DNA from 3 places in the Paenibacillus chartarius genome. Region 3 is predicted to be linked to each of the others. Evidence: predicted binding sites of a transcription regulator. Region 3 holds the regulator's gene; each other region holds the start of a gene.
What was found. Region 3 encodes LexA, which represses DNA repair genes until DNA is damaged. Its sites were predicted from a motif close to CGAACATATGTTCG; they were not measured.
Positions count from the first base shown of each region.

Region 1: ACFFK0_RS10330 (SPL family radical SAM protein) is a predicted target of LexA. The motif match lies at 3,807-3,820, and genes of this name have one in related genera.
Region 2: recA (recombinase RecA) is a predicted target of LexA. The motif match lies at 1,762-1,775, and genes of this name have one in related genera.

Region 1 is NZ_JBHLWN010000038.1:59,063-64,118, forward strand. It holds gene clpC (ATP-dependent protease ATP-binding subunit ClpC) at 1-1,250, opposite strand, end outside; gene mcsB (protein-arginine kinase McsB) at 1,290-2,318, opposite strand; gene mcsA (protein-arginine kinase activator protein McsA) at 2,394-2,906, opposite strand; gene ACFFK0_RS10325 (CtsR family transcriptional regulator) at 2,936-3,397, opposite strand; gene ACFFK0_RS10330 (SPL family radical SAM protein) at 3,837-4,790, shown strand; rRNA gene rrf (5S ribosomal RNA) at 4,859-4,975, opposite strand.
Region 2 is NZ_JBHLWN010000101.1:21,661-26,716, reverse strand. It holds gene pgsA (CDP-diacylglycerol--glycerol-3-phosphate 3-phosphatidyltransferase) at 1-394, shown strand, start outside; gene ACFFK0_RS25070 (competence/damage-inducible protein A) at 417-1,667, shown strand; gene recA (recombinase RecA) at 1,851-2,900, shown strand; gene ACFFK0_RS25060 (RecX family transcriptional regulator) at 3,172-3,855, shown strand; gene rny (ribonuclease Y) at 4,049-5,056, shown strand, end outside.
Region 3 is NZ_JBHLWN010000077.1:69,865-74,920, forward strand. It holds gene ACFFK0_RS20075 (HAD family hydrolase) at 1-756, opposite strand, end outside; gene ACFFK0_RS20080 (DUF896 domain-containing protein) at 758-955, opposite strand; gene ACFFK0_RS20085 (LysM peptidoglycan-binding domain-containing protein) at 1,107-1,520, opposite strand; gene lexA (transcriptional repressor LexA) at 1,675-2,298, shown strand; gene ACFFK0_RS20095 (hypothetical protein) at 2,524-2,646, shown strand; gene ACFFK0_RS20100 (hypothetical protein) at 3,037-3,531, opposite strand; gene ACFFK0_RS20105 (hypothetical protein) at 3,722-3,991, opposite strand; gene ACFFK0_RS20110 (hypothetical protein) at 4,618-5,056, opposite strand, start outside.

The DNA.
Region 1 (5,056 bases), on a different contig from region 3:
TCCAGCTGCTTCAGGCTTGGCGGAATCGTGTAGGAGCGCAGGCGTACCTTCGAGCTTGCTTCGTCGATCAGGTCGATCGCTTTGTCCGGCAGGAAGCGGTCGGTAATGTAACGATCGGACAGCAAGACAGCTTCTTTAATTGCCTCGTCCGTGATTTTGACCCGGTGATGAGCTTCGTACCGGTCGCGAAGACCGTGCAGAATTTGAATGGCTTCATCCGGGGACGGCTGGTCGACCGTAATCGGCTGGAAGCGGCGCTCCAGCGCGGCGTCCTTCTCGATATATTTGCGGTACTCATCCAGCGTCGTCGCCCCGATGCACTGCAGCTCGCCGCGGGCCAGCGCAGGCTTGAGAATGTTGGAGGCGTCGATCGCGCCTTCGGCGCCGCCGGCGCCGATCAGCGTATGCAGCTCGTCGATGAACAGGACGATGTTGCCGGCTTGGCGAATTTCGTCCATGATCTTCTTCAGGCGATCCTCGAACTCCCCGCGGTACTTCGTACCGGCAACGACGGAGCCCATATCGAGCGTCATAACGCGCTTATCTTTGAGCGTTTCCGGAATTTCGTTGTTGATGATCTTCTGTGCGAGCCCTTCGGCGATCGCCGTTTTACCAACCCCGGGCTCGCCGATCAGCACCGGGTTGTTCTTCGTCCGGCGGCTCAGCACTTGAATTACGCGCTCGATCTCCTTCGAACGGCCGATAACCGGATCGAGATGGCCTTCCTTCGCGTAAGCCGTCAGGTCGCGCGCCAAGCTGTCCAGCGTCGGCGTGTTGACATTCGGGTTCGCCCCATGGTTCGGCGACACCGTTTCGGAGCTGCCCAGCAGCTGCAGCACTTGCTGGCGGGCCTTGTTCAGGCTCACGCCGAGGTTATTGAGCACGCGGGCGGCAACGCCTTCGCCTTCACGGATCAGACCGAGCAGGATGTGCTCCGTACCGACATACGTGTGGCCCAGCTTGCGCGCTTCGTCCATCGACAGCTCGATGACCTTCTTCGCTCTAGGTGTATAAGCAATGTTGGAGGGCTGCTCTTGACCGCGGCCGATCAGCGACTCGACTTCATCCTGGATTTTCTCAAGACCGAGACCGAGTGCTACTAGCGCCTTGGCGGCGATGCCTTCGCCTTCCCGAATCAAGCCGAGCAAAATGTGCTCGGTACCGATATTGTTGTGGCCCAAGCGGACCGCTTCTTCCTGTGCCAAAGACAGCACCTTCTGTGCACGCTCTGTAAATCTGCCGAACATCATAGTAAGCACCTCCGTGTAACTAGTATACGTGTATATAGGTTAGACATGTTGCCCAGAAGTAAAACGCTCTCGAATGAGCTGCGCACGTCGCATATCCCTTTCGTCGGCGGACAGCTTTTCTCCTGCAATTTGTTGTAAAAATCCAGGCTGCGACATTACCATTAGCTCGTTCAGCACATTCGGCGAGATGCCGCGGATCATGCCCAGATCGATTCCGAGCCGTACGTCGGACAGCCGCTGCGCCGCTTCCTTCGTATCCATGATCGCCGCATGCGAGAGAATCCCGAGCGAGCGGTTCACCCGGTCCAGGACGCGGATGCGCGACTCCTGGAGCAGCTTCTGCCGCGCCGCCCGTTCATGCTCGATAATTTGCTTGGCGACGCCGTACAGATTATCGATGATCTCTTCCTCCGATTGCCCGAGCGTTATCTGATTCGAGATCTGAAACAGATTGCCCAGCGCTTCGCTGCCTTCGCCGTAAATTCCCCGCACCGCGAGTCCTACCTGCGTAACGGCGGACAGGATCCGGCTGATCTGCTGTGACATCACAAGCGCCGGGAGATGCATCATCACCGAGGCGCGAATGCCGGTTCCGACATTGGTCGGGCAGCTCGTCAAGAACCCGCGCCGCTCGTCGAAGCCGTACTCCAGCTGCGTCTCGAATACATCGTCCACCTGATTGGCGAGGTCCCACGCTTCCTTGATTTGAAATCCCGGGTATAAACATTGAATGCGCAAATGGTCTTCCTCATTCACCATGATGCTGATCGATTCATTATCGCTTAGGATAACCGCTCCGTTGCGCGACTCGTTGGCGAGGTTCGGACTGATGAGATGCTTCTCCACCAGCACCATTTTCTGCAGCTCATTCATCTCGGCAAGCGGCAGCAAAGTAAAACGGCTGATTTCCTTCAGGTCTTCCTGCTCCAGCACCTGCTGCGCCTGCTCCAACACTTCCCGGGACTGCTGATTCGTCGCCAGCATCGGATACGGATAGTCTTTCAAGTTGCGCGCGATTCGAACCCTGGAGCTGATGACAATGTCCGACTCCGGTCCTTCGCCTTTCATCCATTCGCTTAACGCTTCTTCGGTAAAACGCTTCAGAATCAACGCCATTCCCTCCTCACAGCGTCTCGGCCGAACCTATACCGCACTGATCTTGCGTTCGAGCTCTTTGATTTGATCCCGGAGCTCGGCGGCCTTCTCGAACTCCTCCTGCTCGATGCGCTGCATCATCTCCCGCTTCAAGCGTTCAATCTCCCGCTTATGCTGGATGATGCTGCCGGAGCGCTTCGGCACTTTGCCGGTATGCACCGTATTGCCGTGCACCCGTTTGAACAGCGGGTCCAGCCGGGCGTTGAAGCTCTCGTAGCAGTGGCTGCAGCCGAACCGTCCCAGCTTGCTGAACTGGCCGTAAGTGAGACCGCAATTGTCGCAGCGCAGCTGCTGGGCCTTAACCGCCGAGCTCTGCGTCGGTTCGAAATCCAGCAGTCCCGACAGCAGGTTATGGATCGAGAATCCGCCTGTTGTTCCGGGGATCAGCTCCCCCTTCTCCCGCGCGCACGACTCGCAAATATGAAACTCCGTCTTCTCGCCGCCGACAATCTTCGTAAAGTGAAGCGTCGCCGGCCTCTTCCCGCATTCTTGGCATGTCATCGGCATATATCCTCCTTGCGGAACCCGGTTTATTTGGTCAGCAGTGCAACCAACATCGCCTTCAGGATAGCGGCGCGAATCTCGTCGCGAACCGGCAGCTTCAGTACGAGTACGTCACGCGAAATCGCTGCGCGGATGAGATTCGCTTCCCTGCTGCTGATAAGCCTCGCTTCCTCCAGCTGATACACGATCCCCTCCGAGGAAGCCTGATCGATCTGTTCGCCAATCGTTTGAAAAATATAATCCAGAATAGAACCGTGAGAGTGCAGCTGTACCTTCTGTATGCGGATATACCCGCCCCCGCCGCGTTTGCTCTCTACGATGTAGCCCTTCTCTAGGGTAAATCTCGTGCTGATCACGTAATTGATCTGGGACGGTACGCATTGAAACTTATCCGCCAGCTCGTTACGCTGAATCTCCACCATCCCGTTCGGACTTTGGTGTAGAGCTTGCTTCAAATATTGCTCGATCACTTCGGAAACGTTACGCATCGCGAACTCCTCCGCTGAAGAGTAATTCCAATGGTCGGATCAAGAAACAGTCACCAAGGATTGACTTTGACTTTCTTTGACCTTACTCACATTATAGTCAAAATACTTCCTTTTGACAAGTGGCTGACGATAAGTCTTGGAAGTCGCGCGGCAGTATGGCCGAAGCCCCTAACTAAACACAGTATTGACGAAAATCCCCCCGCTTAGCGGAAGGGATTTTGCCAATTGCTGTTCCACTTTCAATTATCACTTGATTCGTCCTGCGATATACTCAGCAGCTTCGACTCTGGGGTCCGAATTCATCCATCATCCGGTTTAATCCCTGTTGAGCAGATCACTTCATTAGTGAATGCTTACCAATAGCCTTTTTAACTTTGATCTCTACAGCCGGGTATGATATGATCGATATCGAACATATGTTTGCTATAAGGAGAATTATATGGCACAGAAAGTACACTACGAAGAGCTTCCGTCTAAGACGATTCTAAACCAAGTCACCGCTCCTTCTATGCCCTTTCGCTGGTCCATTAACCCATACCGCGGCTGTCAGCATGGCTGCAGCTTTTGTTATGCACGTGCTACACACACGTTTATGGGAGTCGCCGCCGATGATACATTTCAAAATCACATCTTCTTAAAGTCGAATGCCGCCGAGGCATTGACGGAACAGCTCGACAAATTAGCTCGGGGAAAAGGCGGATTGAGCCGGTTAGGGCAAGTGGCCATAGGCACTGCAACCGACCCGTACCAGCAAGCGGAAGGAAATGCGCGGCTAACGCGCAGCTGCTTGGAGGTGCTGGCCAAGTACGGCGTTCCGGTCAGCATTACAACCCGTTCGCCGCTCATATTACGAGACCTTGATGTACTAAAGAATCTGCCTGCTGTCACCGTGAATATTAGCTTAAATACGCTCGACAAAACCGTTTGGCGAAGCATGGAGCCTTCCACACCCTCGCCAAAGCAGCGGTTAGAAACCATTGCCGCGCTCGTTGAGGCAGATATACAGGCAGGGATCTTCATGGCTCCTATTCTTCCGTACTTGACGGACGCTGCCGAAGATTTGGAGGAGCTCATTCATGAGGGAGCCCGACATCAAGCGAAATTTATGATGTCGTCGTTTTTACGGCTTAGTACACAAGAGGTCAAAGTTTGGTTTTTCCAGACGCTCCGTGACCGATTCCCGCATCTCGTTTCAAAGTATGCCGCGTTATACCAATCATCAGCCTATGCGCCAAGCAGTTATCGGGAGCCACTAAAATCGCTAATCAACGATTTGTTGAAACGATATGGTTTGAATGATGTAGAGGCTTTTCGCCGGCTGCCAACTGCTGGAGATGTCCCCGCCCCACAAATAAGCGAGAATGACCCCGTCCAACTCTCGTTCAGTTTTTAAGCCGTTTCTCTCTCAGTTCAGTATAAAGAGCCCTTCACGATAATTTTCGTGAAGGGCTCTTTGTGTTTGCTTGGCGGCGTCCTACTCTCCCAAGACCCTGCGGTCTAAGTACCATCGGCGCTGGAAGGCTTAACGGCCGTGTTCGGGATGGGTACGCGTGGTTCCCTTCCGCCATTGCCACCAAACGGATTGCTATTCAGGAGTGCGTTGCACCCTGAAAACTAGATACGAAACATTGCGCGTAGATTTCATTTGGGTTGTTTATT
Region 2 (5,056 bases), on a different contig from region 3:
GCGCAGCCGCAAAATGGTGACGAATCTCGGCAAGCTGCTCGATCCTCTTGCGGATAAACTGCTCGTGTCCGCCGTCCTCGTCTCGCTCGTCGAGATGGGGAAGGTGGATGCGTGGATCGTTATCGTCATTATTAGCCGGGAGTTCGCCGTAACGGGCCTTCGACAAATCGCTTTGCTGGAAGGGAAAGTGATGGCGGCGGGCAAATGGGGGAAAATTAAGACCGCAACCCAGATTACCGCGATTATAGCGCTACTGATCAATAATTTTCCTTTCGAATTCATACATATTCCTTTTGCTACGATAGCGAGCTGGGTCATGGCCGGGGCTACGATTTGGTCGGGTGTCGACTATTTTGCGAAGAACAAAGAGCTATTGAACATGGCAAACAGCTGATAACGGAATGAGGGGATCGGGTATGAACGCAGAAATTATCGCCGTCGGCACGGAGCTGCTGATGGGCCAGATCGCCAATACGAACGGCCAGTTTCTCTCCCAGGAACTGGCCCGTCTTGGCGTTAACGTCTATTTTCAAACCGTGGTGGGCGACAACGAATCGAGAATGAGACAATCGCTGGAGCTTGCCCGCAGCAGAGCCGATCTGATTATTTGCACGGGCGGACTTGGTCCTACACAGGATGACTTGACGAAGGATGTGCTCGCCGCTTATTTGGGGCGGGGGCTGATCATGCATGAGCCCTCGCTCCGCTACATGACGGAGTTTTTCGAGTCGCGCGGCGTTGTCATGGTCGACAGCAACAAACGGCAGGCGCATATGCTGGAGGGCAGCGATCCGCTGCCGAACGATACGGGGCTTGCCGTCGGTATCGCCCTGACGCAGGATGGCACGCATTACATGCTGCTCCCGGGGCCGCCCAAAGAGATGAAGCCGATGTTCTTGAACTATGGTGTGCAATGGCTGCGCGGCGTGATGAAGGATGAAGTTCCGCTCGTTTCGCGTATGCTGAAATTTGCCGGGATCGGGGAATCGCTGCTGGAGGATCGTCTCCTGGATCTGATTCGCGGGCAAACGGACCCGACGATCGCGCCTTATGCGAAGGAAGGGGAAGTGGCGGTTCGCTTGACGACGAGAGCGGCATCCGAGCGGGAAGGGCTGGCGGCCATTGCGCCGGTTGAAGCGGAAATTCGCCGCCGCGTCGGTGAATTTATATTCGCTGAACGCGATGTGCCGCTGGAGACGATTGTGCTGGAGCTGTTGAAAACGAGCGGCCGCACGCTGGCAGTAGCTGAAAGCTGCTCGGGAGGGCAGCTCAGTGATATGCTTACGGCGATTCCCGGCTCGTCGCAGACGTTCTTGGGCGGAGTGGTCTGCTATTCGAATGCGCTCAAGAATAAGCTGATAGGGGTTCCGCTGGACGTTTTGGAGGGGGAAGGGGCCCCAGGGGCGGTAAGTGCGCAGGCGGCCGGACTGCTCGCAGAAGGTGTGCGCGACCGGACGGGCGCGGACTTCGGGCTCTCCATTACAGGCGTCGCCGGTCCTGATCCATCGGAAGGGAAGCCGGTCGGTCTCGTGTTTGTAGGATTAGCAGAGCGGGGGAAAGCTGCCGAAACGTTCGAGCTGAAGCTTTCGGGCAATCGCGAAACGATCAAGCTGCGGGCTTCGAAGAGCGCGCTGACGAAGCTGTGGCAGCGGCTGAAAACCGTTTGACGGGTGTATTCGGATTTGGTATAGTAGGTTTATAGTTTACGGAAGAACCGTAACCAAGGATAACTTGCTTACGGTTTTTGTTTGGACTTCGAATCGAATGTATGTTCGATTTTTCTCTTGGCAAATGCCGCGAAACAAGTTATCATAGGTATATCAATTTCATGGGATAAGGAAGTGACCGTGTTGACAGATCGCCGCGTAGCACTTGAACAAGCATTGCGTCAAATTGAGAAGCAATTCGGGAAAGGTTCGATCATGAAGCTCGGAGAGTCGGCACATATGCAGGTGGAGACGGTGTCGTCCGGCTCGATCGCTCTGGATATTGCGCTGGGGGTTGGCGGTTTCCCTCGGGGCCGTATTATCGAGATCTATGGCCCGGAATCGGCAGGTAAGACAACCTTCGCATTGCATGCGATCGCAGAGGTGCAGAAGGCGGGCGGACAAGCCGCTTTCATCGATGCGGAGCACGCGCTCGATCCGCTGTACGCCAGCAAGCTGGGCATTAACATCGACGAGCTGCTGCTGTCTCAACCGGATACCGGGGAACAAGCGCTCGAAATTGCGGAAGCTCTCGTTCGCTCCGGCGCTGTCGACATTATTGTCATCGACTCGGTAGCTGCGCTCGTTCCGAAGGCGGAGATCGAAGGCGAGATGGGCGATTCCCATGTCGGTTTGCAGGCGCGTCTTATGTCTCAGGCGCTGCGTAAGCTGTCCGGCGCGATCAACAAGTCGAAGGTCATCACGATCTTTATTAACCAGCTTCGCGAGAAAGTCGGCGTTATGTTCGGGAATCCGGAGACGACACCGGGCGGCCGTGCGCTGAAGTTCTACTCTTCCGTTCGTCTGGATGTTCGCCGCATTGAATCGATCAAGCAGGGCAACGATGTTGTCGGTAACCGGACGCGCGTTAAGGTTGTGAAGAACAAAGTGGCGCCTCCGTTCAAGCAAGCTGAAATGGACATTATGTACGGAGAAGGCATCTCTCACGAAGGCAGTCTGATCGATATTGCAGTAGAGTTGGAAATCGTGCAAAAGAGCGGCGCTTGGTTCTCCTACAATGGCGATCGACTTGGCCAAGGACGCGAAAATGCGAAGCAGTTCCTGAAGGACAACCCTCAAGTGGCGGCGACGATCGAAAAGCAAATTCGCGAGGCGAGCCAGCTGACGAACGTGATCCCGGCTGCGGGGGTCAGCGTGGACGACGAGGCGGAAGAAGCGGCGTTGTTCGAGTAAGGGGCTAAGGCACCTGGACCGTTTGGGGTCCGGGTGTTTCTTTTTTTTACTTGGCGATACATCGTGGTGGGGACGCACTGTGGATTGAGAAATAGGGCTTCGAGAAATAGGGCTTCGGCTTCGTTGAACTTGTGTTCCTTGAATGTATAGGTCAAAGAAGAGAACACAAGTTCATAGCGCGCGCTTCGCTCTCCGCCCTATTTCTCATCCTCCATGCCGTCCCTGTCACGTTTGCGGTGGAAAAAAAGAAAGACGGAGGGAGCGACGGTCCATGTCCTTTGTGGGGGAAGAGAGGGAAGGGGAGCAAGAATCGGCGGAGAGAATCATTACCAAGATTGAGGTTCAGAAGAAGAATAAGCGGCGGTATAACATTTTTTTGAATGACGAGTTTGCGTTTGCGGTGCATGAGGACATTATGATCAAGCATCGGCTGTTCAAGGGGGATGTGGTGACCAATGAATGGCTGGAAGAGTTGCTGCAAGACGAGGAGCGCAATGACGCGTATCTGAAGGCGCTGCGGTTTCTTGGGGTGAGGCCTCGTACGGAGAAGGAAATGCGGCTGAAGCTGAAGGAAAGCGGCTATGAGGAAGTTTTGATCGAGGAGACGATCCGACGGCTGGTCGATCAAAAGTATTTGGATGATCGTCTATTTGCCAAGATGTGGGCGGAGCAGCGTGTCGGCTCCCAACACAAGGGAAAGGCGCTCATCCGTCAGGAGCTGATTCTGAAAGGTGTGCCGCGAGACGATATCCAGAATGTTCTGCAAGCGATTGATCCCGAAGAGGAATTGGCGAGTGCCGTCGATATCGGTGTCAAAAAGTGGCGCCAAACAAGCGGAGAGAATTTCGAACGAAAACGAAAAACGGCCGCTTTCTTACTGCGTCGGGGGTATTCGAACGAGGTAGTGCAGCAGGTGCTGCGGCGCATTTCGACACTTAACGACAATAATTATTAATGATATTAATAATAAATGGAGTTTGTTAGTTTTGCTGCTTCCCTTGACAAGCTTCTTCGTCAAAAGCTACAATAATTCATGTATATTTATTTAAAAATGAATATAATGAGCTTCACAATCCCAAAGAAAGCGGTTAATTAACCGCGCAGATCCCAAGCTAACACCTTGGAGAATCAACGAGGAGGTGAACACGATGCCCAACACTTTAGTTTGGATCGCGATCGTTCTCGTTGTTGGCCTTCTATGCTTAGGGATAGGTTATTTTATCCGCAAGTCTCTTGCAGAAGCGAAAATTTCCAGCGCCGAGGAAGCCGCCCGGCTCATTCGGGAGAACGCTTCGAAAGAAGCGGAGGCGTTGAAAAAAGAAACGGTCCTTGAAGCGAAGGACGAAGTCCATAAGCTGAGAGCCGAAGCTGAAAAAGACATTCGTGAACGTCGAGCTGAAATTCAACGACAAGAAAGACGATTGTTGCAAAAAGAGGAATCGCTGGATAAAAAATTAGAGTCCCTCGAGCGCAAGGAAGAGCAAGTCGCCAACAAGGAAAAACGCATCGAAGAAACGCAAACGCAGATCGATCAGCTTTATAGAAGTCAGGTGTCTGAGCTGGAACGCATTTCCGGACTGACGATGGAAGAGGCGAAGAGCATCATTCTCACCAACGTCGAGCAGGAAGTGCGCCATGAAACCGCGCAAATGATTAAAGAGATCGAGCTGCAGGCGAAGGAAGAAGGCGACAAGAAGGCAAGAGAGATTATTACGCTTGCCATCCAGCGCTGTGCTGCGGACCACGTGGCAGAGACGACGGTTTCGGTCGTTGCGCTTCCTAATGAAGAGATGAAAGGCCGCATCATCGGCCGCGAAGGCCGCAACATCCGCGCGCTGGAGACGCTCACTGGTATCGACCTCATTATCGACGATACGCCGGAAGCGGTCATCCTGTCTGGCTTCGACCCGATACGCCGCGAAATCGCCCGTACTTCACTCGAGAAGCTCGTAGCGGACGGACGCATCCATCCGGCACGGATCGAAGAAATGGTGGAGAAGTCCCGCAAAGAAGTGGACGAGCGTATCCGCGAATACGGCGAGCAGGCGACGTTCGAAGTTGGCGTGCACGGCCTGCATCCGGATTTGATCAAGATTCTCGGCCGCCTCAAGTTCCGTACAAGCTACGGCCAGAACGTGCTGAAGCATTCGATGGAA
Region 3 (5,056 bases):
TACGATAACGTCCGCCGCCGGGATGATGCCGTTCGGCGAGCCGGCGTCGTGGTGATCGATCCAGATGTTGGTCATGCCGATTTGATTGGAGCCGAGAATGTCCGTCGTCAGCTTGTCGCCGATCATCACGCCTTCCTCCGGAGAGATGCCGAGCAGTCCCAAGGCGTGATGGAACAATGCCGAGGACGGCTTTCCTTCCCCGAAGCTGCCGGAAATGACGATATGATCGAAATAGCCCGCGAGCTCCGGTACACCGTCCAGCTTCTCCTGCTGCAAATCGGGTGCCCCGTTCGTCAGCAGCAGCAGCTTATAGTCGGCGCGTAATTGCTGCAGCACACGGAATGTCGAATCATAGACATACGGCCGGGCGCGGCGCTCCTTCGGGAACTGTTCGCCAAGCTCGCGGCCAAGCGCCGGGTTGTCCACTCCGAGACGTGCAAGCCCCCCGGTCCAAGCTGCCGTTCGGTATCCCGGCGCCAGCTCCTGGAGCTTCCGGAACATCGGATGATCGCCTCCGGTAAAATTCGCCCAAAGTCCTTCGAACGGATTAATGCCGATCATCTTCGTAAACGGATATGTCTCGAAGCCCTCATATAAGTGGCGCGCCTCCGCTCTGACCGCTTCTTCCAGAAGCTTCGGGTCGACGCCGGTTCGTTGCGATGCCGTTTGGCACGTCGCTTCGAAAGCCTCCTTCACGCTGCGATCATCCCACAGCAGCGTATCGTCCAAGTCAAACAAAACCGCTTGCAGCTTCATCTCAGTTCTCCCTCTTCGTCTTATCCTCTTCGTCTACGAATTTAATCGATTCCAGCTGCTGACGCAAGTTGGATTTGAATGCTTGAATATATCGGCTTCGGAGCTCGTTGCGCTCGTCAATTTCTTCATCCGTCAATCCGACTGTTTTCGCTTTGCGCGCCAGCTCGTTGATTCGCTGTACGGTTTGCTCCGCATCCATGTTGTCAGCCCTCCTGCAGATGTTATGCTTCTTACTTTGCCACCCTCCGATGGCATTGTCAAGCTTACGGCCGCTTTAAAAAACGAAAAGGAACGCCGGTCTCCCAGCGTTCCCTTCACTATATAGAGTGAATAAGATCATAGAGCCTCTCTTACGGTAACAGCAGCTGCTGGCCGACCTTAAGCGAGCTTCCGTTTAATTGATTTACGCGTTTGATTCGTTCAATATATGAGCGAACATCCATTCCCTTCGGTGCATGTTCTTGTGCGATATCCCATAGCGTATCTCCTTGCTCAACAATAACCGTTTGATCCGTCGTCGATACCAGTGCCTGCGATTGCATTAAATTCGTTGCTGCCGAAGCCGAACCCTCCGGAACATATGTTCCCTTCCCATCTGTTCCTGCGTTTGCTTGCACAATGGCGCCGATTGTTACGACGGTAAGAATGATCGCGAACATGATCGTGAATCGGAACAAAAACTTGCGGCGTATAAACTTCGATGTATGTCGACCCTCGGAAGTGTTGGAACGGGAAACTGCCGGCTGGTAAACTGCATATTGCATAAAATAACAACCTCCAAACGCTTGTTCGTATCTGATGGCATTAGAATAACACGAACACATGTTTGAGTCAATGGTTTTCTCGAACTTATGTTTGTACGAACTCGAGTTCTGTGTTATACTTCAGATAATAATTACCAAAGTGGAGGGTTTCGACTTGAGCAAGATTTCCCAACGGCAGCATGCCATACTCGAATTCATTAAGACCGAAGTAAGGGACAAGGGGTATCCGCCTTCCGTCCGGGAGATCGGCGAAGCGGTCGGACTCGCCTCCAGCTCCACCGTGCATGGACATTTGGAGCGACTGGAGAAGAAGGGCTTGATCCGCCGCGACCCGACGAAGCCGAGAGCGATCGAAATTTTAGGTCATGATGACAATCCCTCAGCCGACTTCTCCTTCGGTATCGCCCGCGTCCCTCTGATCGGTAAAGTAACGGCCGGGGTGCCGATCTTGGCAACGGAGAACATCGAAGACTATTTCCCGCTTCCTAGTCATACAGTCGGCGATTATAACGTGTTCATGCTTACCATTGTAGGCGAGAGCATGATCGAAGCGGGCATCCATGACGGCGACTACGTGATTGTTCGCCAGCAGCAGACAGCGAACAACGGCGATATCGTCGTCGCCATGACGGACGATGACGAGGCCACTGTGAAGCGGTTCTTCAAGGAACGCGATCACATCCGACTGCAGCCGGAGAATTCATCTATGGAGCCGATCCGGCTCAACCACGTCACCATTCTCGGCAAGGTCATCGGATTGTACCGGGAAATTTATTAAGACTACTAGCTTGAAGGAACGGTCGTCGCAGGAAGACGGCCGTTTTGTTTTTGACGTCTTGTCTATAACGAACAAAGCCTCTCATCTCCCCGCAAGTTGCCACACATCGCCGCATTCGTCTATAACGGCATTACGCCGATTCCGCTATTCAGCCGGACAAGTGTACAATCGCGTTTGCCTTCAGCTGCATAATTTGGAATAGCTCCTTACAAGGAGGTGTTTCCCATGAAACGAGATCACAAAAAGAAAGTCATCGTCGTCGTTCTGAAACCCGGCCAAAAGGCTCTTGTCGTCTGCAAACATGACAAAAAGAAAAACCCTCATCGTGACGGGGATACAGTAAGCTAGAACCTTAGATCGAGCACCTGATCGGGCTAAGGTGCTCGATTTTTTATCATGTAAGCACTTCCGCAATCAATCTACGTATAGCCTGTCAAGCGGAAATCACCGCTGCATCTCCGATTTCAAGTTTGAATCACAGCAAAAAAACCACACTGAACGGCGCGAAAGGCTCCAACATATATCTCGTTTCATACAGCGTCATATACCGATCGCGTTCTCACTAATGCTCTTGCGTGCGGTTTATGTACGAAACCACCGGCACAGCGCCAAGCTCATGTAACGTTCCGGGACTCCATTGGATTGACTAGTTGCGTTGAATCGAACATATGGTCAATTCGCCAATAAACATCTTACCATTTGAGCCGATCGACCGTTGGACATTCGCGGGTTTGGACATTACTTGGCAGGCTTCCAATAAACCCAATTTGTATCTATTTCTGCTTCAAACTTGGAATCATTCGGAAAGAATATCTCCTTATTCAGTTTGAAAAATGACCAATACTCTACGTAGTTGATTATTTTATTGTTCTTAAGGAAGATTATCGTATGAGCTTCGTCACTTGGATTAATAAAGGTTTCCGAGGTCCAATGGAATCCAAGCTTATTGTTTACATCTTTGCCGTCTGCGTAGGGACCGAAAATGTACATTTTATCCCATTCGAAATGAACTAACTCTTTAAAGTCAACGGCAAATACTTCATTTGGATTATTTTTCTTATTCCGTTCCAGTTTTTTCAATTCCTGCTCTATTCTGTTTTGTTCATGAACATCGATTTTTTGAGATACCTTTAGTTCACTCTTATCAAAGCAAGTGATGGCGTAAGTGACGATCATTGCAAAGGTCAACATTGCTATTAATGAAACGAATACACGTCGTAAAGAAATAGCCATTCAGCACCCCTTGGAAAATAATTCAACCAAATTATATCAAACTTTTATGAAGGTGGAAAAATAAACCAGAACCAAAATGCCTAGCAAAAAATCCGTAGAGAACAGCTTTCTCTACGGACTTCGCAGCGCGTTGCGCCAGGCTATGTTTAAATTGACGTTGATGAACGAGCTTGCCGATGGGCTGTTATCCCTAACTTTGTTGGAAAATGTAAGCACCGTTTGTAGCGCCCTTAGTTCTGATAGCGATTGCTGTAGCAAAGCCTCCGCTTAAAGAACCAATTCGAGCGATACCGTACGGCCGAACACTGATGGTCACTGTGTTGTTTAAGAGAAGTACAAAAGATTTGCTGCTGTTGTTGGAAATTGCTAGAGTCCCACTAATCCCTTTCGGCACCGTAAGAAGTGTTTTCGTTCCAGCTGTAGAGAAGTTAAACGACCCGGCATGAGCATATTTAGCCATAAATTCCCACCTCCGATAATTATGATATTCGGGAAAGTGGTTTACGCTTGGGTGATTGTCATGAATAGCGAATACATGGGAGGTGAGCTTGATTCAAATTGAAGTGGGTGGGCGCAGCCCCTGCTATCGGGTAGGCAGGAAAAACGTCGGGTTCATGTGATTGAATACGGAGCGCCGGAACGCAATTAGTCAACCGGGCAATTTGAAGAAAGACGGAAATCAAGGTAAATCCGGATGGACATGGCGCAGGAAATTTACCGAATGGGCACAAGGGGTTTATGAAGTTTCACGGACAAGTTTGAATATTGAAGAGCTTGGGGTAATCAGGTATGGAATATGAGTTTCAATCTTACGAAAATATGAAAGCTAAATCGAGGGAGTTATCGACACTCATATAGAACTGAAGCGTCACATGTGTTCGGGAACGAACGTAGGCCGCATTTGACTGACGGCACAGGAATGAATATCGAAGAATATGAGCTGATCAATTGAGCAGAATACGGCGAAACTATCGGCAAGCACGAATGGAACTCAAAAATGACTTATACGAGAGCGCGTAAAATTTTCAAAGGAGCTGCGTGCCGCAGCCCCTTTGAAAAAAGCTTGGTTCAGAACTAAAACGCCGTTTAGTACAACCAAGGGCTAAGGTAATAATAATTATTCGGATCATAACCAGAGAAACTTGATTTAAATACTACAAAATTATATCTTGCGTTTGCTTCAAGTGTAAACGACACCCACTCAGGGTTTCCGCTTCCTTGAGATAAAACAGTTACTGGTACCGGTTCTCCATAGTTTTTATTAATAACGAAGAGATATTTAGTGTTTGCTGGACTCTGGAGATGAAGGGTCATTGTTCTTCCACCATCATTCGCTCCGGCTTGAAAGTAAAACCAATCATGATCATTTTCTGAACTAATCTTCCCCATAGCCAAGTCGCCATATCCTAAAAACTGAGCTGCATCGTGGTAATCATTAGGCTCTTTGTCATAGACGGTTGCGGCGAAAGCCGATTGTGAGCCCACAAGCAATGCAAATGTTGTAGTTAATGAAATAACAAGTTTA